DNA from 2 places in the Pontibacillus yanchengensis genome. Region 2 is predicted to be linked to the other one. Evidence: predicted binding sites of a transcription regulator. Region 2 holds the regulator's gene; the other holds the start of a gene.
The links. Region 2 encodes CtsR, which represses protease genes until heat stress. Its sites were predicted from a motif close to ATGGTCAATAAAGGTCAAACA; they were not measured.
Positions count from the first base shown of each region.

Region 1: the regulator CtsR is predicted to act here: its motif matches at 8,670-8,690, upstream of clpP (ATP-dependent Clp endopeptidase proteolytic subunit ClpP).

Region 1 is NZ_WMEU01000003.1:452,670-468,526, reverse strand. It holds gene gpmI (2,3-bisphosphoglycerate-independent phosphoglycerate mutase) at 1-822, opposite strand, end outside; gene tpiA (triose-phosphate isomerase) at 815-1,576, opposite strand; gene GLW08_RS12100 (phosphoglycerate kinase) at 1,649-2,815, opposite strand; gene gap (type I glyceraldehyde-3-phosphate dehydrogenase) at 3,114-4,121, opposite strand; gene GLW08_RS12090 (sugar-binding transcriptional regulator) at 4,159-5,187, opposite strand; gene GLW08_RS12085 (glutaredoxin family protein) at 5,336-5,584, opposite strand; gene rpoN (RNA polymerase factor sigma-54) at 5,593-6,861, opposite strand; gene GLW08_RS12075 (hypothetical protein) at 7,114-7,272, opposite strand; tRNA gene GLW08_RS12070 (tRNA-Arg) at 7,702-7,775, opposite strand; gene GLW08_RS12065 (hypothetical protein) at 7,898-8,308, shown strand; gene clpP (ATP-dependent Clp endopeptidase proteolytic subunit ClpP) at 8,697-9,344, shown strand; gene GLW08_RS12055 (diacylglycerol/lipid kinase family protein) at 9,687-10,568, opposite strand; gene GLW08_RS12050 (VOC family protein) at 10,731-11,087, opposite strand; gene GLW08_RS12045 (GNAT family N-acetyltransferase) at 11,608-12,090, opposite strand; gene GLW08_RS12040 (HPr family phosphocarrier protein) at 12,299-12,553, opposite strand; gene whiA (DNA-binding protein WhiA) at 12,702-13,652, opposite strand; gene GLW08_RS12030 (gluconeogenesis factor YvcK family protein) at 13,684-14,652, opposite strand; gene rapZ (RNase adapter RapZ) at 14,656-15,540, opposite strand; gene GLW08_RS12020 (8-oxo-dGTP diphosphatase) at 15,558-15,857, opposite strand, start outside.
Region 2 is NZ_WMEU01000011.1:47,484-63,340, forward strand. It holds gene GLW08_RS20035 (Mini-ribonuclease 3) at 1-189, opposite strand, end outside; gene cysS (cysteine--tRNA ligase) at 192-1,592, opposite strand; gene cysE (serine O-acetyltransferase) at 1,582-2,247, opposite strand; T-box leader at 2,366-2,589, opposite strand; gene gltX (glutamate--tRNA ligase) at 2,634-4,103, opposite strand; gene ispF (2-C-methyl-D-erythritol 2,4-cyclodiphosphate synthase) at 4,206-4,691, opposite strand; gene ispD (2-C-methyl-D-erythritol 4-phosphate cytidylyltransferase) at 4,696-5,394, opposite strand; gene GLW08_RS20065 (PIN/TRAM domain-containing protein) at 5,514-6,629, opposite strand; gene disA (DNA integrity scanning diadenylate cyclase DisA) at 6,792-7,865, opposite strand; gene radA (DNA repair protein RadA) at 7,867-9,246, opposite strand; gene clpC (ATP-dependent protease ATP-binding subunit ClpC) at 9,593-12,040, opposite strand; gene GLW08_RS20085 (protein arginine kinase) at 12,053-13,126, opposite strand; gene GLW08_RS20090 (UvrB/UvrC motif-containing protein) at 13,126-13,680, opposite strand; gene GLW08_RS20095 (CtsR family transcriptional regulator) at 13,697-14,161, opposite strand; gene GLW08_RS20100 (MgtC/SapB family protein) at 14,311-14,961, opposite strand; rRNA gene rrf (5S ribosomal RNA) at 15,613-15,728, opposite strand; partial or broken rRNA gene GLW08_RS20110 (23S ribosomal RNA) at 15,852-15,857, opposite strand, start outside.

The sequences.
Region 1 (15,857 bases), on a different contig from region 2:
TGCAAACGTACGAGAAATTTGGATTGCACGGTCTGGACGGAAATTATAGAAAATGATGGAATCTTCATCTTCCACCGTCGCACGCGGGTTACCGTCTTCATCTGTTAATACAGATGGAAGCACGAATTCATCATAGATTTCGTTTGCGTACGAATCATCTACAAGCTGGATAGGATCTTGATATGCAGGACCTTCACCGTAAACCATTGCGCGGTAGGCCTTTTCCACGCGGTCCCAGCGTTTGTCTCGGTCCATGGAATAATAACGGCCGGAGAGAGTAGCTAATTCTCCCACACCTAGTTCTTCCATCTTATTTTGAAGTGCTTCAATATATTGCTTGGCAGATTTCTGCCCTACATCACGTCCATCTAAAAATCCGTGTATATAGACTTTCTCAAGATTACGGTTGGCTGCCATTTCAAGCAATGCATATAAGTGCTCGATATGACTATGAATGCCGCCATCAGATAACAAACCGAATAGGTGTAATGCTTTATCATTTTGCTTCGCGTTTTCAATTGCTTCGATAAAGCGTTCATTTTCGAAAAAGTCGCCTTCTCGAATCGACATGTTCACGCGTGTTAAGCTTTGATACACAATACGACCAGCACCAATGTTTAAGTGACCAACCTCGGAGTTCCCCATTTGACCTTCTGGAAGGCCAACAGCTTCCCCTTTAGCAGTAAGCTGCGTATGTGGGTACTGATTCCAAAGACGATCGAAATTTGGTGTGTTCGCTTGTTTAACAGCATTTCCGTACTCTTCTTCACGCAGTCCATATCCATCTAGGATAATGAGAGCTGCTAAGTTGTTGTTACTCATGTTTGCCTGCCTCCACTAATTGTAAGAAAGAATCAGCTTTAAGACTTGCGCCACCTACTAGTGCACCATCAATGTCAGATTGGCCAAGTAACTCTTCTACGTTAGCTGGCTTCACGCTTCCACCGTACTGAACGCGTAGTCGGTTAGCAGCTTCTTCGTTCGCGTAGCTTTTCACAACGTTGCGAATGTGAGCACACATTGCATTCGCATCTTCAGCTGTTGCTGTTTTGCCTGTGCCAATCGCCCAGATTGGTTCATATGCAATAATGACATCTTGTACTTGTTCATTCGTTAAGCCTTCAAGTGCTTTTTTCACTTGTGCTTCTACGACTTCACTTGCTTGGTCGGCTTCACGTTGTTCGTCAGACTCACCAACACATACGATTGGAGTAAGGTTGTGTTTAAAGGAAGCATGTACTTTCTTGTTAACAGATTCATCTGTCTCAGCGAAAAGCTCACGACGCTCAGAGTGACCTAATACTACATAATCTACTCCGATGTCTTTTAGCATTTCTGGACTAACTTCACCTGTGAATGCACCACTATCTTCGTGGTACATGTTCTGAGCACCGATCTTCACGTCACTACCTGCTGCTTTTTGAACAAGTGGATGAAGATGTGTGAATGGTGCTACCACAACGGTCTCAACCTGATCGAAGGAAGGTACGTCACCTTTTACATCTGTAACGAAATCTTCAGCTTCATTTAAAAGTTTGTTCATTTTCCAGTTACCTGCAATCACTTTTTTACGCATGATGTCACCTCGTCTTTTCAATTTTTCAAACGTGTTAGAGGCTCTATGCCTGTCGTTCTGTTATTCAGTTGCTTACTTGTCGTTAAGAGCTACAACACCAGGAAGATCTTTACCTTCCATGAACTCTAGGGAAGCTCCGCCACCTGTGGACATGTGATCCATTTGATCAGAATAACCAAACTTCTCAACAGCTGCTGCAGAGTCACCGCCGCCAATTACAGTATAGCCTTCTGTTTGACCTAGAGCTTCTGCTACACCTTTTGTACCGTTAGCGAACGTTTCTAGTTCAAAAACGCCCATAGGTCCATTCCAGATAATAAGCTTAGAGTTTTTCACAATGTCGCTATACTTTTCGATGGATTTTGGACCGATATCCATTGCTTCCCAATCTGCTGGGATGCTATTGATATCTACGGTTTGCGTATTCGCATCATTAGAGAAGTCGTCTCCAACGATAACGTCTACAGGCATAACGAAATTAACGCCTTTTTCTTCAGCTTTTTTCATATATTCTTTCGCTGTTTCGATTTTGTCTTCTTCTAGTAAGGATTTTCCGATTTCATAGCCTTGCGCTTTCACAAACGTATAAGCTAGTCCACCGCCGATAATTAGATTATCTACCTTATCAATTAAGTTATCAATTACGCCAATTTTGTCTTTAACCTTGGCGCCACCAATAATAGCAGTAAATGGTCGATCAGGGTCTTGTAACGCATTTCCAAGGACACGCAGTTCCTTTTCCATTAGGTAGCCAGCTACTGCTGGAATGTGGTGCGCAATACCTTCCGTTGAAGCATGTGCACGGTGAGCAGCACCAAAGGCGTCGTTAACGTAAACGTCTGCAAGATTCGCAAATTGCTTCGCTAATTCTGCATCGTTCTTTTCCTCGCCTGGGTAGAAGCGAACATTTTCAAGAAGTAGTACATCGCCTGATTCCATCTGGGAAATCGCCTCGTCTACTTCGCTACCGTATGCTTCGTCCGTTTTGGTAACGGTACGGTCCATTAGGTTACTTAGGCGTTTCGCTACTGGATCTAGTCGTAGCTCTTCCACCGCTTCTCCTTTTGGTCTTCCAAGGTGGCTTGCAAGAATTACTTTTGCACCTTGTTCGATTAAATACTGAATGGTTGGAATTGCTGCACGGATACGAGTATCATCCGTTACTTCCCCATCTTGCATTGGTACGTTGAAATCAACGCGGCAAAAAACCTTTTTCCCTTTCACATCTACGTTTTGAATGGACTTCTTTTCATTCACGTTCACGGGAATAGGACCTCCTTTTTTATTACCTTGGAATGTGTTTTGTATTCCCCTGTATGTACGTTCCCATCTTTCCTTGATGAGCAAACGTGTAACAAGGATTTGAAACAGAAATGAAAAGATGCCGAAATGGTAAAGTTATGGTGTGCTTCCATTCTTTTCAACACTATTTCAAACAAACATCGCAAAGGAGGAGGTGTACTCCCCCTTCACTTTGCGATGGTCTCACTTATCTTAATACGATTTTCAAGGGAATAAATCCTGCTTATCTGTAGAATTAAACGCCCTGGTTAGCTAGATAAACAGCTAAATCTACACAACGGCTTGAATAGCCATACTCGTTGTCATACCAAGAAACAACTTTTACCATGTTGTCTTCGATTACTAGTGTAGAAGCTGCATCGATTGTAGAAGAAGCAGTGCTACCATTGTAGTCACTAGATACTAGTTCTTCTTCTGTATAATTTAAGATGCCTTTTAGTTCGCCTTCTGCTGCTTCTTTAAGAGCTGCATTAACGTCTTCAGCAGATACGTTTTGATCTAGTTCTGCTACAAGGTCAACTAGAGAAACGTTCTTCGTTGGAACACGCATTGCCATTCCAGAAAGTTTGCCATCTAGTTGTGGAAGAACTTTCGCTACAGCACTAGCTGCACCAGTTGTAGTTGGAATGATATTTTCAGCTGCCGCACGCGCACGACGATAGTCTTTATGAGGCGCGTCTTGGATTTGCTGGTCACTAGTATAAGAGTGAACAGTTGTCATCATACCGCGCTTAAGACCGAACTTCTCGTCAAGTACTTTAGCGTATGGTGCTAGGCAGTTTGTTGTACAAGATGCGTTTGAGATAACGTGGTGGTTGTCTTTGTCGTAGTCACCTTCGTTAACACCCATAACAACTGTAAGGTCTTCGCCTTTAGCTGGAGCAGAGATGATAACTTTTTTAGCACCTGCATCAATGTGCTTCTTAGCGTCTTCGCGCTTCGTGAAGCGGCCAGTTGATTCGATTACGATGTCAACGCCTTGCTCGCCCCAACTTAAGTTAGCTGGATCGCGCTCAGATAGAACCGTAATCTCTTTTCCACCTACTACTAGGTTTTTACCGTTCACTTGTACATCTTCTGCGAATGTACCATGTACAGTGTCATATTGAAGAAGATGAGCTAACATGTTTGCATCTGTAAGGTCGTTTAGTGCTACGATCTCTACTTCGTCGTTGTTCCAAGCTGCGCGGAATACGCTACGTCCGATACGTCCGAAACCGTTAATACCAATTCTGATTGCCATGAAAAATTCCTCCTTGAGCATTCTTGGATATTTTATATTAAAGGGAATTTCCCTTTAGTAACTCTTTTGCTGCACCTTCATCTGTGATAAGTACATTTGATTGTGCTTGTTGGAAGTAGGATGAAATTGCCTGGGCTTTTGACCGACCACCTGCTACCGCAATAACACAATTAGTATGTTGTAAATCTTCTAATTGGATTCCTACTGTGCGTACTTTGTGCACAATATCTCCTTGTTGGTTAAAGTAATAGCCAAATGCTTCACCTACTGCATTTCCATTTTGGATTGTTTCCATAACGTCTGAAGGAGTTTTCCTTCGTTCAGCCATCGTTATAGCATCACCGATTCCATGCACGATAATGTTTGCACCTCGAATTAATTCAAGTACTTCTTTCACAGAAGGCTCTCCAATAATGGATTGATAGGATTCTTCGCTAAGAGGATCTGGTACATATAGCAAACGATAGTTCCCATTTGCTTTCTTCGCCATTTCAGCACAAATCGTATTCGCTTGATTTTCTAGCTGTTCCCCTAGGCCACCTCTAGCCGGTACAAATAGACAATTTCTTGCCTTCTCTAATGGAGTCATCATTTCAGCTACCGCCGCTATCGTTCCTCCACCAGTAACAGCAATGGTCTCGTTCGATTTTAATTCTTGCTTCATGTATCGAACGCATGCCTTACCCATTTCCTGTTTCACCCATGAGAGTTCATCACTATTCCCAGGAACCACTACCACATGATGTAAGTTCAATTTATGTTTTAGTTGTTCCTCTATTTTTGTTACACCTTTTAGCTCTTTAATAAACTCACTGAGTTGAAATATAACTTGCTTGCCTTCATTTGTTAAGTGCATTCCCTTAGTAGTAACCTCAATGAAACCTTGCTCATGCATGAAATCAATTTCAGAACGAACAGTACGCTCTGCTATTTTCATATTGTCAGCAAGACTTCTTCTACCAATCGGTTCCATCAATTGGATGAAATGAAGAATTTCATACCTTCTTTGCATAACTTCCAATATATCAGGGAATAGTTTACTCTGTAAGTCTATTAATGCCCTCATGGTAAAGCTCCTTTGCTGTATGCAAGCCTCAGCGGGAGGTTTTTTGTCCCGCTATGACGTATTGTGTCCCAGAAGGAACAAAAAAATACGTTCAAGCTTACTTACAAGTTTATTGTAACAGTACCCCATTTCCCTTGCAACTAAGAGGTTAAGCATTTTTGCGATGTAAACGGTTTCTAATTAAATGTTCACTAATTTGCCCAAAATCCACTTCTTCTCCGTCGATTTCTACCACAGGAATCATTATTTGATATCGTTCTAATAAACGTTCATCTGCATAGATATCTAATTCTTTAACGGTAAAATCAAATTCCTCCTGAAGTCCCCTCAATAATCCTTTTGCATCATCACATAAGTGACAATCTTTTTTTCCATATAAAATAATCTCCTGCCCCATCTGTTCCTTCATCCTTTCTTTTTTCGTTCTGTAGAGGATGGAATACATAATTCTTTTCGGTATTTTGCCACTGTTCTTCTAGACAGGTAAATACCGAATTCGTCCTTAAGCCTCACACTTAGTGCTTGATCGGAGTGAGGCTTCCTTGCATCTTCAAGCTGTATCGATTCTTTGATTAACTGTTTGATCGCATAAGAAGAAGCTTCTTGCCCTGTTCGCATTTTAACACCTTGCTGAAAGAAAAATTTAATTGGATAAATCCCGTGCGGGGTTTGAATATACTTATTCCGAATGGCGCGACTAACCGTAGACACATGTAAGTTAACCTCATCTGCAATCTCACGCAAACGAAGCGCATGTACTTGCATAGGTCCTGATTCAAAGAATGATTCTTGCTTATTCACTATCTCCTCGATGATGGACAATACATTCTTTTTACGTTGTTCAATTGCCATTTGAAGCCACTCGGCATGTTTATATTTTTCATGGATAAACGCTTGAGCTTCTTGATTCTTTTCAGATAGGTGGACAAGTGATTCATCGATTACAATGGTAGGCTGGTTGTAGATAGAAAGTTCTACTTCCCATGTACCTTCCTTCTTATATATGTATGCATCGGGGACGATATAGTCCTGCTCGACAGGAGCAACTTGAAGACCTGGCCTTGGGTGGCAACCTTGGATCAGTTCCATTGCATCTTGAGTTTCATCCTTTGTACAGCCATATATTTCAGCAATGGCCTCCACATCTTGCTCTGCGACAAGTTGTAAGTTATTGTGGACCAAATCTATCACATTAGCGTCACATCCGAGTCGTTGTAACTGAAGCGAAATACTTTCTTGTAGCGACCAAGCACCAATACCTGCCGGCTCTAACGACTGGATGATTTGTATCGCTTGCTCAATCGTTTCTTGATTGGCCTGTATCTCTTTTCCCCATTCTTGAACATCAACATCAAAATACCCATGTTCATTCAAACTATCTATCCCATATACAACTGCGCGTTTAATATGTTCCTCCATAGGAATGTCTAAAAGCTGATCCTTTATATACGCATACAAATCTTGCTCTTTCTCCGGCACTCCTGAAACAGGATAGGCACTACCTGAAGAAGGAAGTTCCCCTTTCTTCCATTCTAAAAGAGGATTCTCCTCCACCTGTTTTTCTAAATATTCCTCTAACTCTACCCCATTATATTGAAGAATTTCGATAGCCTGACTTAACTTTTGTGTCATTTTCCAAGTAAGCTTTTGCTCTTGTGATAACTGTGGTTTCACCAATTTTCGCCCCTAATCATAAGAAAACGTTTACAACTATTATATCAAACTTTTTTGTTATTGGCTTTGTTAAATATGGCTGAAGAGAGTGCACAATCTCCCCATCATTCCGCTTATGCTTACTCACGATTAAGATTTGATCACTCCGAGAATTATATACTTTGATATGTGTGGATTCAATCTCGATTTGAAGGTTTCTCAGGTGTAGAGACAAGTTATCCTGAAGCAGAGTCATTTTCACTATTTCTAATTTTATAATGAAAATACTCCGTTTGCTTTTGGAGAATCTGATTTTGATTTAGCGAGTAATGCAATAACCTCTGAAACTCCAACAAACATCCCTCCTATAAACAATCCAATCATTGTACAGATTAAAAAGATACTTCCTGGTGCTTGAAAAAACACAAACAACCAATACTAATTCCAGCAATACCGATGTAGAATAAGGCTTTGGAGATCCTTTTATTACTATGACTCATCACCTTTCACACTCCAAACTATGAGAGTATTTTTTATATGGTATCACACTTTTTTTCATGTATTGTATTTATCAAAGAGCCCATGGAACAAGGAACAAAAGCTCAGGGTGACCGGTTAGCGCGAATATAAGGTTAAACACTAGCGAACATTTATAGAAGTACGTTAGACACTCAAGAAAATAGCGAAAGCGTTCGAAGTTAACTTATTGTAAGGAGATTCAGGAAGTTTGCTAGTCTCTGGGAGCTGGACGTGGCCCCTATACATATTAAGTTATACACAAGCCAACATATCTATAGTTTCCTAAAAAAAACCTCCCTAAGCATTAAATGCATTAGAGAGGTTTTTCATTCAACTATATAATGCGCCCGGAGGGATTCGAACCCCCGACCTTTAGAACCGGAATCTAACGCTCTATCCAACTGAGCTACGGGCGCATGAAAAGGACAAGTATTATTATAAGGGTTACAGCTTCTGTAATTCAAGTGGGAATTTCCGTATGAGTTTATATTTGCATGCCTATGCCTTCTCTAGGAAAAGCTATTTGTGAGGTGATACAATGAGCTCAGGTATGCTGTTATGGACTTTATTTTTATTCATGATATTCTTTATCGGCATTATAAAATATTTTTGTTATCCTATCCCTATTTTACAATATTATTCAGAACATCCCCCTACACAATCAACTTCTTTACGTAAGATGTACTTCATTTTACAACTAAAAGGCTACATCCCCTTCACTCAGGTGAAAGTAGGAAAGGTTCTTATAGATATTGCATTATTAGACGTGAAAGTAGCAATTATGTATTATAGACCACAAGATTTACTATATCCTGCTAAAAAACGCCGTATGGAAAAGCAAAAGCAGTTTTTACAACGGAATGGTTGGACAGTATGGCATGTAAGAGAGAAAGATCTCACCCAACAGTTTCACCAAACCTTGCAAAAAATCAGTTCACAAAAAAAATAATCCCTCTTTCCTATGTTTATCTTCCATAGATAGGGGAAAAATTGTGTAGTGTGCTACATTTTTGCATACTCATGTGACATAGGGAAGGGAAAGCATACATAAATCACGAATAGTATAGGAAAGCGCAAGTGACTTCCTCACCCCGACAGGCTTAAGCAAAGCCTCGTCATGGCGATTTTTTGCCACAAAGAAGATTTGCTTGAGATAAAGGAAACACGAAGACCGAAAGCGATTCGATGTTGACTTATCGTAAGGAGGAGCAGGAAGTTCGCTAGTCGCTGGCCGCAGCTAAAACTTATTAAGTTATGCACAAGTCAACATTTATATATTTTTTCTAGGATTGAACGAAGGTAAAACCTTTTGTTTGACCTTCCCTGACCTTACATGTATGATAAACATAGTTACTTACTTTTCTGTAAATCAGAATTATTTAAAGGAGGAAAATTCCATGAATTTAATACCTACAGTTATTGAACAAACAAACCGTGGAGAACGTGCATATGACATTTACTCCCGTCTGTTAAAAGACAGAATTATTATGTTGGGCAGTGGCATTGATGACAACGTAGCAAACTCTATCGTTGCGCAAATGTTATTCCTATCCGCAGAGGATCCGGACAAAGATATTTCTCTATACATCAACTCTCCAGGTGGCTCCATCACAGCAGGAATGGCCATCTACGATACAATGCAGTTTATCAAACCAAATGTATCTACTATCTGCACAGGAATGGCTGCATCAATGGGTGCTTTCCTTCTTGCAGCAGGTGAACCTGGCAAGCGTTTCGCACTTCCAAACAGTGAAGTAATGATTCACCAACCACTAGGTGGTACGCAAGGTCAAGCTGCAGACATCCAAATTCACGCTAACCGCATTATCAAAATGCGCGAAAAACTAAATCAAATCCTTTCTGAGCGTACAGGTCAGGATTATGAAGTTATCGCACGCGACACAGACCGCGACAATTTCATGTCAGCTCATGAAGCGAAAGAATACGGTTTAATCGACAGCGTAATGGAGAAGAAAACAGATTAATAAAAGTTAAAAAAAGCTTGCAGCGTTCATTAGTCGCTGCAAGCTTTTTTATTCAAAGTAAAGAAAGTATAAGTTTCAGGCGCTTACATGTCTAGCTCTAGCGCCCAGCGATAAGATAAGTCAACGTCAATCGCTAACGCTCACCGCGTTTCCTTTATCTCCTACGTAATAAGGGGGAGTTCTGGGTTGAAGGAGGTTCGATTAAAACCGCTTCATCATATAGCAACATCGTACTTACCTACCTCCTGTAGGCCTTCATCACAAACTCACGCACATATCCGATCAACCAAGTGCTTCTCCCTACTAATGTTTCCCACACATATCTAAATTCCTAACTAGTTGTTATTCCACAATCACTTCAATATGCGCAGGTCTAACATCAATAGATACAGGTAAGGAATCTCCTTCTTCCCCATCTACATTCGTCACTAGTTTTTCCTCTGAACTCACGTGGAGGTTTTGGGCTGTGAAATAGTCAACATCGTCGTCATCCTTAAGGTGCCCTCGTAGAATCGAGGTAACAATTGATGATAGCCGAACCATATTCACTTTTTTAATAATATAGCAATGAAGGACACCATCATTCACTTCCGCTTCAGGAGTAAGTTTTTCAAATCCAGCTGTAGAGTTTGTTAAGGCAGCTAGAAAAAGAAACGATTCTCCCTCCCATGTTTGATCACCGTGCTCAATTTTTAGTGGGTATTCCTTTTGATGGGTTAGCGTCTTAAAACCTTCTAGCATATATGCCAGCGGACCAAACTTTGTTTTTTCTTCCGGTGTCACTTCATATATAGCCTCAGCGACTGAACCAATCGCAATAATATTTACAAAGTAGCGATCATTGAAACGCCCTATATCTACACTTCTCGTATTGTCAGATTGTAAGATTTCAATCGCTTTTTTTGGATCAAGTGGAACATTGATGGCACGAGCGAAATCATTTACGGTACCAAGTGGAATAATGCCTAGCTTAGGACGATGTTGTTGATCAACCATTCCATTTACTGTTTCATTCAATGTACCATCGCCACCAAGAGAAACGACCAAATCAAATTCTTTTTCACAAGCATCCTGGCAATACTTCGTTGCGTCGAGCTCTTTTTCCGTTTGTGATACCTGAACCTCGTAGCCTTTATTCGTTAATATGGATCGAATATCTTCAACATAATCAACCGCATCCTCTTTCCCAGAGGAAGGATTGACGATTATCATTGCTTGTTTCAAATGAAAAAACCTCCTCTATCACACTCACTCCTATACTTATTCCATATTTTGTCCGGTTAAAAACTATGAAATAAAAAAGTATTTGGATTTTTATAATAAAATTTAGAAAATACTATAAGGATACCGATTTTCGGGTACCTCCAAAACCTCCACCCTTCTATATCATGATTCAAAGTAACAGACCTCAATCTTATTCCCATCAGGATCTCGGAAGCTAAAAAATATATTCGTGCCATCATTTTCTATAGGTGTCACACCAACGTCACGCTGTTGTAATGTTTTATGTACAGCATCAATTTCATTAGCAAATAAAATTGGATAAGTGGAGGTGGTAGCCACTTCAGCCAAATCGATTTCCTCAATCGTTATAGGCGTCTGTCCTTCTCCTACTTGTAAGACTACATACTCTTTCGTCTGATAGAGTACTTCAAATTCTAGTACATCTTTATACCATGCTGTAGCTTCTTCCAAATCTGTAACTCCTACTACGATGGTATCTACTCTCGTAAATAAACCCAACAACATCAACTCCTATCAGTACTCATTCTGTTCTATTCCCTCTTTGCTCAAATATAATCAAACTCTTTCATTACCAAAAGTGTCCAAATTGCCAAGAGAAGCCACATCAATAATAACATGGCTGCCCTTTTTTAATATTAAGTGGAAATTGCTCTTTATACCCATTATTCATTTAGTACTCTTTTAATTATCCTACTTTACAAATAAACATCCTAACAAAAGCTATATACAACTAGGCTAACATGTTCACCACTTCACTAAGACTAATTTGAGTTTACACTTTCACCCTTTAAGGATGTAGCCTTTCTGAAAGTGTAAAAAAAGATACCTACTCTTTTCCAAGAGCAAGCACCTTTATTATATAAAAAGCAGGAGAAAGATATCATGAATTACTGTCTTGGGGAGATCGTAATTGTATTCTTCTTTCCCTCTTACCTTTTATTGTTCTTCTTATAGAATATAATACTACCTCCAGGTAAAATATTCCTCCTCCTAAAGACTGAAATCTCACATTTCATTTCTACAGCGTAATGTCCAAATGATATAGATGCAACTCACCTTTTGGCCCCATTATTCTTTTTCCTTTATCTATAAATCCACTTTTCATATATACATGCTGTGCCTGCCTATTCTTATGATTAACGGCCAAAAGGATCTCATCCTTTCCAGGGAAATACTCTTTCACAAAACACGGAAGGAGCTGCATTGACTTAGTCGCAATACCATTGCCTTGATATCCAGAATCAATCGAAAAGCCTCTTACTAACAGGGCTTGTTTATTATCACTATATGTTTGCACACCGTTCCATCCATGTAGGACAAAAAAACCCACCGGAACCTCATCATACACAATAACAACCGGAAACCGTTCCTGATCTTGTTTACTCTTATGTATGGCCGGAAGAGGTGAATCTGTAAAATGAACCATCTCTTCAGGCAAGTTGTAATTTTCCAACTGCTTGTAATATCGCTCGTTATATAAAGCTAAAGCTATAGAAGACATAGCAACGCTCCTCTCTTGTATCTACTATACAAACCATACACCTTTCCACCGCGTAAAGGTAAAGTACATTTTAGATTGGCCAGTAGGTTTTACTTTATATGAACTATCTAAAAACAAAAAAACCAGTGAATCGATTCCACATCGACACACTAGTTTAGGAGAAGTTGCTTATGTTCATATTTTCACATTAGAGAAATAAGTAAAATACTTAGTCTTCCTGTACGAATGATATAAGTTTGTCTAACGCTTCGGCTTCATCTTTACCTTCCGCCTGGAGACGAATTTCTTCCCCTGATCCTACAGCGAGACTCATTAGTCCCATAATACTTTTCGCGTTTACTCGTTTTCCTTCCTTTTCAAGAAAGATATCTGAATTAAATCGATTTGCTTCTTGTACAAATAGTGCCGCTGGTCTTGCTTGCAATCCTGTTTTCAACTCAACGGTAACTGACCGCTCTAACAAATTCCATTCTCCTCTCCATCACCTTATTTATCTTTTATATATGCCTATCATCGAAAGCGCTTGCACACGTTGTAAGAAAAAACGCTTCTTGAATAGAAGCGTTTTAATTAAACTCATTATATCACGAACAAGCTTAAAAAGGAATGGATTACGAACCTTTTACACTAAGTTCTCCTCTACGAACCTTGTCCGCATATTCATCAATTTTCTTCAGACGATGGTTCACACCAGACTTACTAATCTTGGACGTCATTAATTCACCAAGTTCCTTCAATGTCACATCTTGATGCTCAACTCGAAGGATTGCTAGCTCACGTAATTTGTCAGGTAACACCTCAAGTCCTACCGATTCTTGAATGAACTTGATATTTTCCACCTGACGGAACGCCGCTCCAATCGTCTTATTAAGATTGGCTGTTTCACAGTTCACTAAACGGTTAACAGAGTTTCGCATGTCACGCATAATGCGTACATCCTCAAACTTCAATAATGCCTGATGAGCTCCAATTATATTTAGAAATTCTGTTATTTTCTCTGCTTCCTTTAAATAACAGATGAACCCATTTCGACGTTCAATGGCTCTAGCATGTAAATCGAACTGATTCATAAGATCACATAAAGAATTATTATGATTCTCGTAAAACGTAAAAATCTCCAAATGGTAAGAGGAGGTTTCTGGGTTATTCACGGATCCACCTGCTAAAAAGGCTCCACGTAAATATGCTCTTTTACAACATGTTTTCTCCATATACTTTTTCGAGATGGTTCGTATAATCGTGAACGGTTCCTCTAAAATTTCCAAATCCATCAATAACTGTCGCACATTTTCCTTCATTCGAACAATGTAGACATTATTCTTTTTCAGACGCATCTTTTTTCGTACCAATAATTCCACAGGAAAACCATATAATTTCTTCACTAACGTATATATCCTTCTCGCAATAGCTGCATTTTCTGTTTGAACATCAAGCACATATTTACGGTTAGAAAAAGAGACCGATCCGTTCATTCGTATGAGAGCAGCTAATTCTGCTTCAATACAACAAGGGTCAATTTCAATTGATGTTAACTCTTTCTTCGTCTCAGATGCAAATGACAATCCTTTCACCCCCTTATTCCAAACAAAAAGGTTAAAGCTTCTTATTCTGTATTAATGACACAAGTAGCTTTGCGACCTTTGATGTATCATGGCGCAATGCCATTTGGTTTGGATCGATAATATCTCCTTCGATAATATCCACACCTAGTTTTTTAATCCGTTCATGATCATATACAACAGGTTTAGAGTTTTCTGCAGCATATAGTTTCTGAACGTCCGTCGCGATTGGCTTGTTATGAACAAGAATCGCATCTAAACAGCCTTTACCAATATGTTCATGTATCGCTTGCACGTGATCTGCTGCGGTGTATCCTGTCGTTTCTCCAAACTGGGTCATGACATTACACACGTAAACAACTTTTCCATGTGTTTCACGTAGAGCATCCCCTATTTGCGACACAATCATGTTTGGCAATGTACTCGTATAAAGGCTACCAGGTGCAATAACAACTAAGTCAGCATCCTTTACTGCTTGAACAGCCTCAGGTAACGGCTGAACTGGTTCTGGACTTAGGAATACACGTTTAATTCTTTTCTCAGCGGCTGGAATTTTTGATTCTCCAGACACAATACTTCCATCCTCCATTACAGCATGAAGATACATATTTTGATTCGCAATAGGTAGTATATTTCCTTTTACATTTAAAACACGCGAAATCTCTTTGATTCCATGAAAAAAATCATCTGTAATAGAGGTCATGGCAGCTAATAATAAATTTCCCATTGAATGCCCGGATAACCCATTTCCATTCGCGAATCGATGTTGGAATAAATCCAACAGCATTGGTTCCGCATCTGAAAGGGCAGCGATTACATTACGGATGTCTCCAGGAGCTGGTATGGATAGCTCATCACGTAATCGTCCAGAGCTCCCCCCATCGTCTGCTACCGTTACGATGGCTGTCAGGTCAATTGGAAAGGACTTTAAGCCTCTTAACAAAACAGGCATGCCTGTTCCGCCCCCGAGAACAACCACACTTGGTAACGATTGATTGGTCATAATCTATTTTCCCTTTCTTTTCTCGACATCACGATGCGTAACATGTGTTACGTAATCTGTAGAAAAATACTGCGCTATATGCTCGGCAATGGCTACAGAACGGTGCTGACCACCAGTACAACCAATCGCAATAACAATTTGGCTTTTTCCTTCACGTTTGTATTGCGGCAACATATAACCAAGTAAATCGAGCAATTTTTCCATGAATTTCTGCGTCTCTGTCCACTTAAATACGTACGAAGATACCTCCGTTGTTAATCCTGTTAACGCACGCATATGTTCGACATAGTGAGGGTTAGGTAAAAAGCGCACATCAAATACAAGATCCGAATCAATCGGTAAGCCATACTTAAATCCAAATGAAACGACTTGTACGGAAAAGACTTGTTGCTTTTTTTCTGAGTAAGACGCTAAGATACGTTCTCTTAGTTCCCGTGGCTTCAGATCTGTCGTGTCAATGATTTCCTGAGCACGACCTCTTAGTTCATCCAACATCATTCGTTCTTGCTCAATGCCCTCTAGTGGAGTTCCTTCGGGAGCTAATGGATGATAGCGTCGCGTCTCTTTATATCGAGATACTAAGGCCTGATTTTCAGCATCTAAAAATAAAATATGCTCAGTAAGCCATTCTTCCTTCCCTAGTCGATCTAGGGACTCAAATAGCGTGTCAAAAAATTCTCTCCCACGTAAATCCATGACGAGAGCAACTTTCTGTATATTATTCTTGGTATCTTTCATTAATTCTAAAAACTTAGGGAGCAACGCAGGAGGGAGGTTATCTACACAAAAGAAACCTAAATCCTCAAAACTCTGAACTGCAACTGTTTTTCCTGCACCGGACATTCCTGTAATAATCACGAGCTGGGTTTCCTGTGATTGATCAACCATATTCCATCGCTCCTTCATTATGGGCTAGCTGGATCAAGCGTTACATCCAATAATGTGAAATCCGTAGTATAGGTGAAAGTGCCATAAAGGACTTCATTAGAAGATAAAATATGCTTATAATAACGACGATCTCCTTCAGCCATTGGCTTTTGCAAGACTTCCGCAAGATCGACCCATTCGAGCTCCCCTTCTGGACTTGTACTTAATAAATCACCTGTAACGTTCTCACAATAAAACGTAAACATCATCCACTCCTGAACGGTATGATTACCATCTTTTATGACAAACGAAAACACACCATTCAACCTCGGTTGCTG
Region 2 (15,857 bases):
CCAGTGATGCAATACACTTGCCTGAGATTTTCCAGAAACAAAGCGAACCGCAGCTTGATGCAGCTGCTGCGGCTTCACCTTCCCTCCACGAATAAGGTGCTCACGCACATATTGTTCATAGACAACATCCCCCATATAAGCAAGGGTTAAGCTTTTCATTTCTTTCACGTCTACCTCTTGTTGGTTCATCCTTACCCTCGTTTCCAGCGTGTACCTTGTGGTGTGTCTTCTAGGATGATGTTACGCTCTTTTAATTCATCACGAATTTCATCGGCAGTTTGAAAATCTCGGTTTTGTCTAGCATTAATACGTTGTTGAATTAAATCTTCAATCTCGTCGTCTAGTAGTTCTTCTTGGCCTCCAATTTGGACACCTAAAATTCCAGATAATTCAACTAATGCCGATTGAAAAGCTTCAATGACATCTACGGAAGTATGATCTGACTGCAAATAGACGTTTGCATCTTTTGTGATATCAAATAATACTGATATAGCATTTGCGGTGTTAAAATCATCATCCATTTCAGCCACAAATTGCGCCTTATAGCTTTCAAGTTTTTCAAGCCATTCCTTCTTCGATTGTTCCATGTTTGTTGCCGCTTGTTTGCGATGTTCTAAGTTCTGGTAAGCATTTTTAATACGGTCTAAGCTATTTTTAGCACCTTCTAATAGCTCTTCACTAAAATTGATCGGATGACGGTAATGAACACTTAACATGAAGAAACGGATAACCTGTGGGTCATGGATTTTAATAATATCGTGAGCTAGAACAAAGTTCCCGAGTGATTTAGACATCTTCTCATTTTCTATTTTAATATACCCATTATGCATCCAATAGTTCGCAAATGTTTGCTCGTTTAAGGACTCTGATTGGGCAATCTCATTCTCGTGGTGGGGAAACGTTAAATCCTGGCCACCTGCATGAATATCAATAGTGTCCCCTAGATATTTCTTTGCCATAGCTGAGCATTCAATGTGCCATCCCGGGCGTCCTTCACCCCAAGGACTATCCCAGGTAATCTCGCCATCTTTGGCATCTTTCCATAATGTAAAATCAAGAGGATCTTCCTTCTTCTCCCCTACTTCAATTCGAGCACCTGTACGTAGGTCATCGACAGATTGTTGTGAAAGCTTACCATACGTATCAAAAGAACGTGTACGGAAGTAGACATCCCCCTCTGACTCATATGCATGACCCTTATTAATTAACGTTTGGATGAATCCAATGATCTCATCCATGTTTTCTGTAACTCTCGGATGGTCAACCGCTTCTTTGACACCAAAAGCACCAACATCTTCCTTATAAGCTGCAATAAAACGCTCCGCTACTTCAGGCACTTCAGTTCCTAGTTCATTGGCAGCTTTTATCAACTTGTCATCTACATCAGTGAAATTCAAAACATAATGCACATCATATTCTTTATACTCAAGGTAACGACGGACCGTATCAAATACAATAGCTGGGCGAGCATTTCCAATGTGAATATAGTTATATACAGTAGGCCCGCATACATACATCTTTACTTTTCCCTCTTCTATCGGCTGGAATGTCTCTTTTTGCCTTGTTAGGGTGTTATAGATTTTAATTGTCATCTTTCTTCACTCCTTGTTTGAGCTCCTGTATTTCTGTTTTTAGTTCATTTAATTCTTTTTCCATTTTAGTAAATTGATCTGCTACCGGATCCGGCATTTTATGATGGTCTAAATCTTTACGAACTTTCTTTCCATTTTGTACAACTACCTGCCCAGGGATACCCACTACTGTTGAGTGGTCTGGGACATCATGTAACACAACAGAGCCAGCACCGACCTTCGAGTTTTCTCCAATGGTTATCGAACCAAGGACCTTAGCTCCTGTTGCAACAAGAGAGTAATCTTTTAAGGTTGGATGCCTTTTTCCTTTTTCTTTTCCTGTACCGCCAAGGGTTACTCCTTGAAAGATTGTTACGTTGTCCCCTATGTCACACGTCTCTCCAATGACGACGCCCATACCATGGTCTATAAAAAACCGTCTGCCAATTTTGGCACCAGGATGAATTTCAATCCCTGTAAAGAAACGGCTAATTTGAGATATAACTCGTGCAAGAAAGAAAAACTTCTTCTTATAACAAGCATGGGCTATACGATGCGACCAAATCGCATGAAGTCCAGCATATGTCAGTATTACTTCAACACGGCTTCGTGCTGCGGGGTCTTGATCAAACACTACATCGACATCTTCTTTAAACATTTTAAACAATCCACCCATACCTGTACCTCCTACTTCTGCATTCATTTTATTAGACTTTCAACCTATCTAAGTTGTACATAAGCCAAATACATCTCATTTCCTAGAAAATAAAAAATGCGTCTCTGTGTTTTTATAACACAGAGACGCATTTGCGCGGTTCCACTCTGTTTGAGAATCATGTTGATTGTATGACTCTCCAACTTCATTCTCTATAACGGGAGAAAGCCGCTTTTGTGTACTTATTTCAACAAAAGACTCAGAGGTGCATTTCAAAAGGGATCCAAAGAATCACTTGCAGCCGATGGCGATTCTCTCTGTGTATGGAAGCCACTTTTTACTTATCCTCTTCTACGTTCCTTATAGGATAGTTCTAATATATTACACTTTACGTGAAATGTGAATTTCTATGCTTTTAATTGTTGCACAGCACTGGTTAAACGAACCTGTACCGTCTCTTTACCGAGCAAGTAAATAGCGTTTGGCAGCTCTGGGCCGTGTGTTTGACCTGTTGTGGCGACACGTACAGGCATGAATAATTTCTTGCCTTTATGACCTGTTTCTTTTTGAACTGCTTTGATTGCAGCTTTAATAGCTGCTGGCTCAAATCCTTCCATTTCATCAAGTTTGGTACTTAAGGTTTCAAGTACTTCTGGAACTTGTTCACCACGTAACACTTCCATCGCTTCTTCATCATATTCAATTTCTTGCTTGAAGAATAATTCAGTTAGCTCGACTATTTCTGCAGCATAGTTCATCTGCTCTTGATATAGTGCAATTAGCTCAGTAGCCCACGTACGTTGGTCTTCCGACATGTTTTCAGGTAGGCGTCCCGCTTCAATCAGATGAGGTAGCGCTAGCTCCACTACACGTTCAAGGTCTGCAGCCTTCATATATTGATTGTTGATCCATTTCAGCTTCTGCGGATCAAAAACAGCCGGGGAAGAAGCTAGGCGTTCTGGGTCAAAGATATCAATCAACTGAGTTCGTGTGAAGATTTCTTCTTCGCCTACTGGTGACCAACCTAGAAGGGTAATAAAGTTGAATAACGCTTCTGGTAAATAACCTAAATTTTTGTACTGACCAATAAACTGAAGAATATGCTCATCACGTTTACTTAGCTTTTTGCGTTGCTCATTCAGAATAAGTGCCATATGACCAAAGCTAGGTGCTTCCCAATTAAATGCATCATATACCATCATTTGTTTAGGTGTGTTGGAGATGTGTTCCTCACCGCGCAATACATGTGTAATTTTCATTAAGTAATCATCAATAGCAACAGCAAAATTGTACGTTGGTGTACCATTTTTCTTCTGAATTACCCAATCTCCAAAATCACTAGATTGGAATGTGATATCGCCGCGAACAATATCGTTAAAGGTGTAGGTTTGTCCCTCAGGTACACGTAAACGGATACTTGGCTTACGACCTTCCTCTTCCATCTGTTTCTGCTGCTCCTCTGACAAATCGCGATGCGCACCAGAATACATCGGCACTTCCCCACGGGCGCGTTGTGCTTCCCGCTCTTCATCTAGTTCTTCTTCGGTCATGTAGCATTTGTACGCGAAACCTTTTTCAAGTAGCTCATCGATATATTTTTGGTAGATATCAAGGCGTTCCATTTGGCGGTACGGACCGTACTTTCCACCAACATCCACACTCTCATCCCAATCGATTCCTAACCATTTCAGGAATTCCATTTGGCTTTGCTCTCCTCCAGCTACGTTTCGCTTTTCATCCGTATCTTCAATACGAATAATAAACTTACCTCCTAGATGTCGAGCATATAAATAGTTGAATAGGGCTGTACGAGCATTCCCAATGTGTAAATGTCCAGTTGGGCTTGGCGCGTAGCGTACGCGAACTTCATTCGTCATATTTTTTCTCCTTCCTATATTGGAACATTCGTATTTATGTATATCTTTAGTTTATCATGCTAATGGGATGTATGCGTTAATGCTTGTTCATTTCCTCCCATATTATAGCGATTCAGATTGCTGAAGTAAAACAACCGCTTGAGCTGCTATTCCTTCTTTACGCCCTGTGAACCCTAATTTTTCCGTAGTGGTTGCCTTAACATTAACTTGTGAAGGTTCTGTCCCTAATATACCTGCGATATTTGAACGCATTTCCTCAATATAGGGTGCCATTTTCGGCGCTTGAGCGATAACTGTACAATCGACATTTCCCAGGGAATATCCTCTGTTTTCGACTAATTTCCACACATGGTGTAACAATTGGCGGGAATCAGCATCTTTGAATTCCGGATCTGTGTCAGGAAAATGCTTACCAATGTCGCCTTCACCAATCGCTCCTAAACATGCATCTGCGACCGTATGAAGTAATACATCTGCATCTGAGTGACCAAGCAAGCCTTTCTCATATGGGATGGTCACCCCGCCTACAATACAAGGTCTACCTTCAGCAAACTGATGTACATCAAACCCTTGTCCAACTCTAAACATGCCATCACTCTCCTTCATTCATACTACGCTTATTTAAAATAGCCTGAGCTTTCTCGACATCTTCAGGTGTTGTCAGCTTAATATTATCATAGCTACCTTGTACAATTTCGACTGGTAATCTGAGTTGCTCGACTAGCGATGCATCATCGGTACCTAGAAAACCGGTATTTTTAGCATGTTCATGCGCTTTTTCAATGATGGAAAAATGAAATGCCTGTGGTGTTTGGGCAGCCCAGAGTTCACTACGATTTAAAGATGTCAGACCTGAAGCAGTTTTCCGTTTGATCGTGTCTGTTACAGGAACAGCAAGCAGCGCAGCACCCCCGCGTTCTGCTTCTTCGGTTAATTTGTCTAGATTATCTTTTTTTACAAATGGGCGGGCACCATCATGGATTAACACAACGCCTTCTTTAGAATCACATGCTTTAAGCCCTTGGTACACACTATCTTGCCTTTCGGTACCACCGTGAACGAATTTAACTTTATCCATGTATTTGTAGCAAGCGATGAGGTTTTCCATCTCCGACTGTTCATTCGGGTTAATAACTAAATTAATCGACGTGCAATTGTGATCTTCATTAAAAACATCTAGTGTATGTACGATTAAAGGTTTATCTTCCAGGCAGATAAATTGTTTGTTTTGCTTCGCTCTCATACGCTTCCCTTGCCCTGCGGCTAATATTATGATTTGATACGGGACCATAAAAATCCATCCTAATTTCAGATTACGTAATTATTTGGAGTAAGTCTATCAAACATAACAAAAGCGATAACGATCCCGTTATCACTTTTGTTGTTTTCCTCTATTTGTTTATACCTTTTTTATAAAGCTTTTTCAAGTAATTTTGGCTTCGCAAAAATCATTCGTCCTGCTGAAGTCTGTAATACACTTGTTACCAATACTTCAATTGTTTGTCCAATATAATCTTTTCCTTCTTCAACGACAATCATTGTACCGTCATCCAAATAAGCTACACCTTGGTTTTGTTCTTTTCCGTCTTTAATAACGTGAACGGTAAGTTCTTCACCAGGTAGAACTACTGGTTTAACAGCATTTGCTAAATCGTTTATATTTAATACTTGAACATTTTGAAATTCACATACTTTATTAAGGTTAAAATCATTCGTTACAACCACGCCGTTTATGAGTTTAGCTAGTTTTACAAGCTTACTATCTACCTCTTGAACATCCTCGAAATCCCCTTCATAAATCTCTACGTTTACAGGGAGTTCTTTTTGCATGCGATTCAAGACATCAAGCCCTCTACGACCACGATTACGCTTCAACACATCAGAGGAATCAGCGATATGCTGCAACTCTTCTAACACGAATTGAGGAATTAACACAGTACCTTCTAGAAAGTGAGTTTGGCAGATATCAGCAATTCGGCCATCAATAATAACGCTTGTATCTAATATCTTTGCTTTCGGATGTTTCATAGATGGCTCATCATCAACCTGTTCTTCATTATCAGAGTGCTTCTTCTTCTCTTTCTCTTTTTTGGTAGCAACAGAAAGAATGTTAATAAATTCATCTCGACGTTTGAAACCGACCTGGAAACCTAAATATCCAAGTATAACGGTTAAAAAGATTGGTACCACCTGCGACACGACGTTAATGCTGATATCTGTTAACGGAATGTTTACTAGATAAGCAACAATCAAACCTACAATTAGACCTAAGCTACCAAATAACAAGTCAGCTACCGGTACATTGACGAGGGTTTCTTCCACCCATCTCAAAAAATCTACAATGTAATCTACAAACCAAAACGTTAATAAATAGAGAATAATAGCTCCAAGAATCGTTGTGGTCACTTGGTTGTTAAGCCAAGTAGGTTCTGATAATCCTAGTAAGCCTAATAAGTCTGGCAGATACAAAAACCCAATTGTACCTCCAGCAATAACAATAAATAATTGCACGACCCTTTTTAGCAACACGGTCACCTCCTAACAAGCAGTATTGCCAAGTTTATAAATATTAATCGAATAAGTTCATGAATCCTGTGTGATATGTCGAAACAGTATCACATTTTACAAAAATAGTCAAATGAACGAAACTAACATCGTACCATAAATAGGTATAATGTGTCAATTTGCTTAGATATGGCGGTCGATAAACAACTGCTCCTGAATCCTATTTAATCCTTCTTTTATCTTAGAAGCTCGTACTTCACCGATTCCATCTACCTTAACGAGTTCTTTTGGGGATGCTTTAACAATTTCATTTAGAGTTCCAAATTTTTTAACCATATGATTAATGATTAAGGAAGGGAGCCTAGGGATTTTATCTAAAATACGATACCCTCTTGGAATAACGGGGTCCTCTAATTTGGTTGAGGCCGAATACCCTAATAATTTTAATATATGGGAATCCTCTACCAGCTCATTGTTGGTTACTTCTTGAAGTTTTCGAATCATATAATACGGTTCGTAATCAGAGCGTTTACTATAATCCCGAATTAACAATGCCGCTTCATCCTCTATATTTGAAACAAGCTCTGTAAGCTGTAGTTGAATAAGTCTACCTTCTGTACCAAGCTCATTCACATAATTCAGTATTTCATTCTTTATACGAAGGACCATCTCAATACGATGCATAACTTGCAGCACCTCAGAGAAAGTTACCATCTCTTCAAACTCGAGTGCTCCTAAATTGGTAATACCTTGATCTAACACATTTTTATACTTTTCTAATGTCTGCATTGCTTGATTAGCCTTGGTCAATATCACACCTATATCCTTCAAGGAATACCGCAAGTTGCTCTTGTATAAGGTGATAACGTTTCTTCGTTGGGATATTGCTACGACTAATTCACCTGTTTGTTTGGCGACACGTTCAGCTGTACGATGACGCATACCTGTTTCTGTAGATACAATAGACGGGTCTGGTATTAATTGTGCATTGGCGTATATGATTTCGCTACCTTCTTCGTTCAAGATTAGAGCTCCATCCATCTTTGCTAATTCATATAAATTCGCAGGCGTAAACGAAGAATTGATGTGAAATCCGCCATCAACTAATTGTTGCATCTTCTCATTATAACCAAGCACAATTAACCCACCAGTATTTGCTCGTAACACATTTTCTATCCCTTCGCGAAGTGGTGTGCCTGGTGCGACAAATCGTAATATATCTCCAATCATAGACCCTCTCATCTCATACCATTCCATCCTAAGCTCCTCCCAACGTTGCCTTTAACGCTTCTTGTACTGAATTAACCCCAATGATTTCTAAATCCTCAGGGAAGGTCCAGTCACCGATGTTTTTCTTTGGAACAATGGCACGTTTGAATCCTAACTTTGCTGCTTCCTGCACCCGCTGTTCAATACGAGCCACTCTTCTCACTTCTCCTGTCAAACCAACTTCTCCTATGAGGACATCATCGGGTTTGGATGCTTTATCTTGAAAACTAGAAGCTATACTTACAGCAACGGCAAGGTCTATAGCAGGTTCATCTAGTTTGACTCCTCCCGCCACTTTCACATAAGCATCCTGATTTTGCAATAACAACCCAACTCGCTTCTCTAATACAGCCATCAATAACGGAACTCGGTTATGGTCTAATCCAGTAGCCATACGCCTAGGGTTACCATATGCCGTTGGGGATATTAACGACTGGATTTCTACAAGGACAGGCCTTGTCCCCTCCATCGAAGCAACCACAGTAGAACCTGCTGCACCTTGTGAGCGCTCCTCTAAGAAAATTTCCGAAGGGTTCTCTACTTCTCTTAACCCTTCTTCTTTCATCTCAAAAATACCCATCTCATGAGTGCTTCCAAAGCGGTTCTTGACACTTCTAAGGATTCGGAAGGTATGATGCCTTTCACCTTCAAAATAAAGCACAGCGTCCACCATATGCTCTAATAAACGCGGACCAGCTATGGAGCCTTCTTTTGTTACGTGCCCAACGATGAAAATTGGAATCCCTTTGTTCTTAGCTATGCGCATTAATTCACTTGTGCATTCACGAACTTGTGAAACGCTACCTGGTGCTGACGATACTTCTTCTTTAAAAATAGTTTGGATGGAGTCAATAACAACAAAAGACGGCTGGATTTGTTCAATTTGATTGGATACATCTACCATGTTGGTTTCTGCTAACACAAATAAATTGTCTGAAAGCGTTCCAAGCCGATCGGCTCTTAATTTTGTCTGTCTCGTCGATTCCTCACCAGATATATATAAAACATTAACTTGTTTATGAGCTAACTGAGACGAAACTTGCAAAAGGAGAGTAGACTTACCAATCCCAGGATCTCCACCAATCAATACCAAGGACCCTGGGACAATACCCCCACCGAGTACGCGATTCACCTCTGGCATATCCGTCTCAATTCGAGGTTCTTGCTCCGTTGCTATAGCCGTTATTCTCTCAGGTTTCTTTCTATCATTTGAATCACTTGTTACAAATGTATGTTTGCTGTTTGATTTCGATGATACTAGTTCTTCTACCAATGTATTCCATTGGTGACAGGCAGGACATTTTCCCATCCATTTTGCTGATTCATAACCACATTCCTGGCAGACAAACTTTACTTTTTGCTTTGCCACATCTATCTCTCCTTTAAAAGAGGAGAATACTCCTCTCATTATCTCATACGTATAGACTCTTGATGAGTTACAATGTATTTACAAAAACATTACTTTGTCTCTAACAATAGTGTTACTTCTGATACTACCTAAAACATAAAGAAAAGCGCAAGCGCCTCGGTAGCATATACTGTAGCCTGCTCCGGTTGAATCTTTATGGCTGACTGTTCTAGCTTACATTAGGTAGGTCAGGTTTATGGTCGCATAACAACGGAATAGAGGAAAGCTTACATGCGTTGAGGCTAATACATATATGAAAAAATCGGAAGGCGAACGCCTTCCGATTTCTAATTTTTATAGCTAATCCCTATGAAGTTTGGATGCTTTCTTTTGAAGAAACATAGAATTTGCCATCCTCGTCTACATCAATTGTTACATTTTGACCAGTAGAAATATTTTCTCTTAATAGTTCTTCTGATAGTAGATCTTCTACGTTCTTCTGGATGGAACGACGCAATGGTCTTGCACCATATTCCGGATCGAAGCCTTCATTCGCAATCTTATCCAATGCTTGATCTGTTAAGTTGAATTCGACTTCATGCTCTGTTAAGCGTTTTTGAAGCTGCTTAACCATTAGAGACACAATTTCTTTCATGTGTTTCTTCTCTAGTGAATGGAAGACAATAATTTCGTCTATACGGTTCAAGAATTCTGGGCGGAACGCTTTTTTCATTTCATCCATAACCTTAGACTTCATGTCTTTGTAGCTTTGATCAGCATCTCCAATACTAAAGCCTGCATATTTATTTTGCTTAAGTTCTGTCGCACCTACGTTAGATGTCATAATAATTACTGTGTTACGGAAGTCTACCGTACGCCCTTTAGAATCTGTTAGATGACCATCCTCTAGAACTTGTAAAAGGGTATTAAATACATCAGGGTGCGCCTTCTCAATTTCATCTAATAAGATAACAGAGTATGGCTTCTGACGAACTTTCTCTGTTAATTGGCCACCTTCTTCATACCCTACATATCCAGGTGGTGACCCTACTAGTCTAGACGTAGAGTGTTTTTCCATGTACTCAGACATGTCAACGCGGATCATGGCATCTTCTTCGCCGAACATCGTTTCCGCTAATGCTCGAGCCAGTTCCGTTTTCCCTACACCTGTTGGACCTAGGAAGATAAACGAGCCAATCGGACGCTTAGGATCTTTAAGTCCTGCACGAGCACGACGAATAGCTTTTGAAATAGAGTTTACAGCATCATCTTGACCGATAACACGGCTATGAAGCACATCTTCCATATTCAAAAGACGTTCACTTTCGTCTTTCGTAAGCTTAGAAACTGGAACTCCAGTCCAAGTGGAAACAATGGACGCAATATCTTCTGTTGTAACTTCAGAATTCTCTTGCCCTTGTTTTTCTTTCCATTCGTCTTTCGTTTTATCAAGTTCTTCTCGTAATTTCTGTTCGTTATCTCGAAGAGAAGCTGCTTTTTCAAATTCTTGACTTTGGACAGCTGCATCTTTCTCCTTACGAACCTCTTCTAGCTTATGCTCAAGCTCTTTAAGGTTAGGTGGTGCAGTATAAGAACGGAGACGTACTCTAGAAGCAGCCTCATCAATTAAGTCAATCGCTTTGTCTGGTAAGAAACGATCCTGGATATAACGATCAGATAGTTGTACAGCAGACTTGATTGCTTCGTCCGTTATCGTTACACGGTGGTGCGCTTCATAACGATCTCGTAGTCCTTGTAGAATTTGCTCCGATTCTTCTAAGTTTGGCTCATCTACCTGAATAGGTTGGAAGCGACGCTCAAGCGCTGCGTCTTTTTCAATATATTTACGATACTCATCTAAGGTTGTAGCACCGATACATTGTAGATCTCCACGAGCTAGAGATGGCTTCAAGATGTTAGAAGCATCAATTGCACCTTCTGCTCCACCAGCTCCGATTAATGTGTGAAGCTCATCAATGAATAGAATAATGTTACCCGCTTGGCGAATTTCTTCCATCACTTTTTTCAAACGATCTTCGAATTCACCACGATATTTCGTACCAGCTACTACAGTACCCATATCCAACGTCATCACTCGTTTATCACGAAGGATTTCAGGAACTTCATTGTTAATGATTTGCTGGGCCAATCCTTCAGCAATAGCTGTCTTACCAACACCTGGTTCCCCTATAAGAACCGGATTGTTCTTGGTACGACGACTTAGCACTTGGATAACACGTTCAATTTCTTCGCTACGACCAATTACTGGGTCGATATTTCCTTCTTTTGCAACTGCAGTTAAATCACGAGCTAGAGAATCTAGTGTCGGTGTATTCGCACTTGCAGATTGTCTATTACCTGAATTATTTGATGTAGACTCATTGCTTCCTAACAGCTGTAGTACCTGCTGGCGCGCTTTATTAAGGCTGACACCTAAATTGTTTAGCACGCGCGCGGCTACTCCTTCACCTTCACGGATTAAACCAAGAAGGATGTGCTCTGTACCCACATAAGAATGACCTAATTTCCTAGCTTCATCCATGGACAATTCAATGACCTTTTTGGCACGTGGAGTATAATGAATGGTTTGGGATACTTTATCACCTGAACCAATTAACTGCTCAACTTCCTCTTGGATTTTATCTGAAGCAAGGCCTAAAGCTCCAAGGGCTTTGGCAGCAATGCCCTCACCTTCACGAACCAATCCTAAGAGGATATGTTCTGTACCGATGTTGTTGTGTCCTAAACGTACAGCTTCTTCTTGAGCCAACGCTAATACTTTCTGTGCTCTTTCTGTAAAACGCCCAAACATCATAGGGCTTCCCTCCTAACTATATTTGTTTTCTAATTTAAGTCGTTCTCGGATCAAGGATGCTCTAAGCACATCCCTTTCCTCTGGAGATAGATTTTTCTGTGCATATTGTTGTAAAAAACCTGGTTGGGTGAGAATCATAAGTTCATTTAATATCGTCTTAGGAATACGTTGAATATATCCTAAGTCTATGCCCAAACGGACATCAGATAAACATTTCGATGCTTCTTTTGATTCAATAATCCTACTATTTGATAAAATTCCATAAGAACGGAAAATTTTATCTTCTAACTGAACACCTGATTGATCCATGATTCGTTTTCTAGCATTTCGTTCTTGTTCGATTAATTGCTGGACCACACTTTTTAAATCTTCCACAATATCTGTTTCTGATTTCCCAAGTGTAATCTGGTTTGAAATTTGAAAGATATTACCTAAAGCTTCGCTACCTTCCCCGTAAATTCCTCTAACAACTAATCCTAATTGATTGATTGCAGGAATCATTCGGTTAATTTGTTGGGTCATCACAAGAGCTGGTAAATGCATCATTACAGAAGCCCTCATGCCTGTTCCCACGTTGGTAGGACAGCTTGTTAAATATCCTCGATCTTCATCAAATGCATAGTTTATCTTTTCTTCTAACCAATCGTCGAATTCAGAAGCCTGTTTCAATGCTTTCTCTAATTGAAAGCCTGGAAAGTAAAGCTGTATTCGAATATGGTCTTCTTCATTTACCATAACAGAAACTTGTTCATTCTTGGAGATTAGTGCAGCACCGTGGTTCGAATGTTCTACTAAATGAGGACTCACTAGGTGCTTCTCTACCAAAACTCTTTTTTGAATGGATGGCAGTTCATTCATGCGCACTAGCTCAAATTGATGGTAGTTCCCAAATGATTGCTGGCCATATTCCTGTTGAAAAAAATCGAGAATGTGATCTAAATCCTCTTGGTTTGCGAGTATTGGAAAAGGGACCTGCTCAAAGTTACGAGCCAAGCGAATTCGACTACTTAATACAATATCGCTGTCGGGTCCATTTTCTTGCATCCAAGGACTGATTGCTTCGTTAATAAATTGCTGCAAGGACATTATTGATCACCATCCCCTTGCTCAGATTTCATCTGTTTCTCCAACATCCGAATTTGGTCCCTGACCTTTGCTGCTTCCTCAAATTCTTCTGATCGAATTAAGTGGTTCAATTTTTGACGTTGTTCTTCAATTTGCTTACGTACATGTATATCTCCACCCATGCGTTTAGGTACTTTTCCGTCATGGACAGAATTACCACTATGCACTCTTCGGAAGATTGGATTCAATTTTTCGCCAAAGGTTTTATAACATTTCGCACAACCAAATTTGCCTATCCTAGTAAACTCATCATATGTTAGACCACATTTCTCACACTGAAGTTTTGGTGGTGCTTCATAGGAGGATGTTTGATCTTGAGACTGGGACACGGGATAGGAGTCAAAATTAAACAAGCCTGATAAAAGATTTGGCAATGAGAATGACTCACTATTTTGCGGCATATATCCTTGTTCATACGCGCATTTTTCACACACATGAACTTCTTTTTTATGACCATTTATGACTTGTGTAAAATGCAAGGTTGCAGGGCGTTGATGGCATTCTTGGCATTCCATACAACTTCTCCCTCCCTTATTCCTTATATTTTAAAGTAGCTAACATCGAAGCCAAAATACGTGATCGAAGTTCATCTCGCAATGATAGTTGAACGGCTAATACTTCACGTGTAATTGCACTAACCATTAATTTAGCCTCACGCTCGGTTATTAACTCTTCTTCTAACAAACGTTCGATTATATCAATAGCGCCTTGCTGAGATACTCTTGGTTCTATTAGTTTAATCAACTCATTCAAAAGCTGCATTTTGTCTTGGTGCTGAATACGAATAATTCGTATATAGCCACCTCCACCACGCTTGCTTTCTACTATATATCCTTTTTCCACTGTAAACCTAGTATTAATCACGTAATTGATTTGTGATGGTACACACTGAAAATGATCAGCTACTTCACTTCGTTTAATTTCAATTGCATTCTGGTTATTAGACTCAATGATTTCCTTTAGATGAGCTTCAATGATATCGGATATATTCCGCAAGGTCCCCCCTCCTCTTCTTTGACTTTGACTATCTTTGACTATACTTTTATTATACAAAATTTAAATGAGAATGCAACCAAAACACACTAGTACTATCTTAACCATTTTCTGAATTGTATAGTATCAAAAGACGATTATTTTCTAACAAATTATGAATTCCTATAAACACTTTTTACGCTCGATATCCTTGAAACTTCATCAAACAAAGAAATTTCATTTAAATTTTTCTGATAATCTAGTTCGATAAATATGTTTCGTTGACCTTCTTTATCTCGTTCTATTTCAAAGGTTAATATGTGTAAATGGTACTTATCAAAGATTTTGATCACTTCACTCATTTCCAATGTATCGTCTGCTGTAATTTTCACAAATGGATTAGACCTTTTTTTGACGAGCTTCTCTACATTATTCAATCCAATCAAGCTAACTAATACAACAATGGTCGTTAAAATAGCTGGGCCATACATGCCCGCACCAATAACTAGCCCCAATCCTGCAACTGTCCAAATCGAAGCAGCTGTAGTTAACCCACGTATAGTAATACCATGAACCATTATCGTACCTGCACCTAAGAACCCTATACCACTAATGACATAAGATGGAATCCGGGCTGGGTCAAATCGAATACTTCCGTGCTTATTTAAAAAAGGATCAAACCCGTATAATGAGAGAAGCATCATTAAACATGCACCGACTCCTACTAAAATATGTGTACGAAATCCTGCTGACCTATTTTTTATTTCTCGCTCAAAGCCAATGACACCACATAGTAATACAGCGGTAACCAATCGAGATAACATCATGATGAAGTAATCATCCATAAATGTTTGTAGAGACAAGAAAACCCCCTCTTTCTTTTTAAAGGTAGCTGATATTGAAGTGTCTTCTAATCCTATTATTGTAGAGGTACTAGTATGTATGGTTACTAATGATAAGAAGGAGATCGTTAAAAGTGTATATATATTTTACCCTTATTGGGGGAGTGACAAAACTATTGTTTTACTGAAATTAGTTGGTTAGTTTAGCAGATCATCTGAAGTGGCTACTTAGGAGGAAAGAGGGGGCGTAGGATGTTTACTTTGCGCATGCTTAAAGAAAGGCACAAGTGTCCTGCTATCAACGTATATACTGTGGTCTACAGGACGTAGGACAGTTCGATGTTGCTGCGTGACGCAGCGGTTCTATGTTGACTTATCGTAAGGAGGAGCAGGAAGTTGCTAGCGCTTGAACTAGAAATGTAAGCGCAGGAACTTAGACTTTCTTTTAAAAAAAGCCTAATCTCACTCCCGAAAGACCTAGCAAAGAAACAATTAACCATTTTCGACAGAAAGAATGAATTTAAAGCCATAAGTGGTGAAATGGAGCTAGACTTCTATGAGCTACAGCTTAGATTTTCTATACTATTAAACAAAAAATCCCCTCGGAAACGAATTTCCAAGGGGATTGTGTGTGCATGGCGGCGTCCTACTCTTGCGGGGGTGAAACCCCGACTACCATCGGCGCTGAAGAGCTTAACTTCTGTGTTCGGCATGGGAACAGGTGTGACCTCTTCGCCAAAACCGCCATACTATGTATTTTCTTGAAGGTAGTACCTTCAAAACTAGATAAGAATGAGACATCGAATGGTTGGTGCGCCTTTTCGGGTTCGAGCTCCAGCGACTGCCGAAGCAGTCGCCTGCGCTTTTTGTTTTTAGTT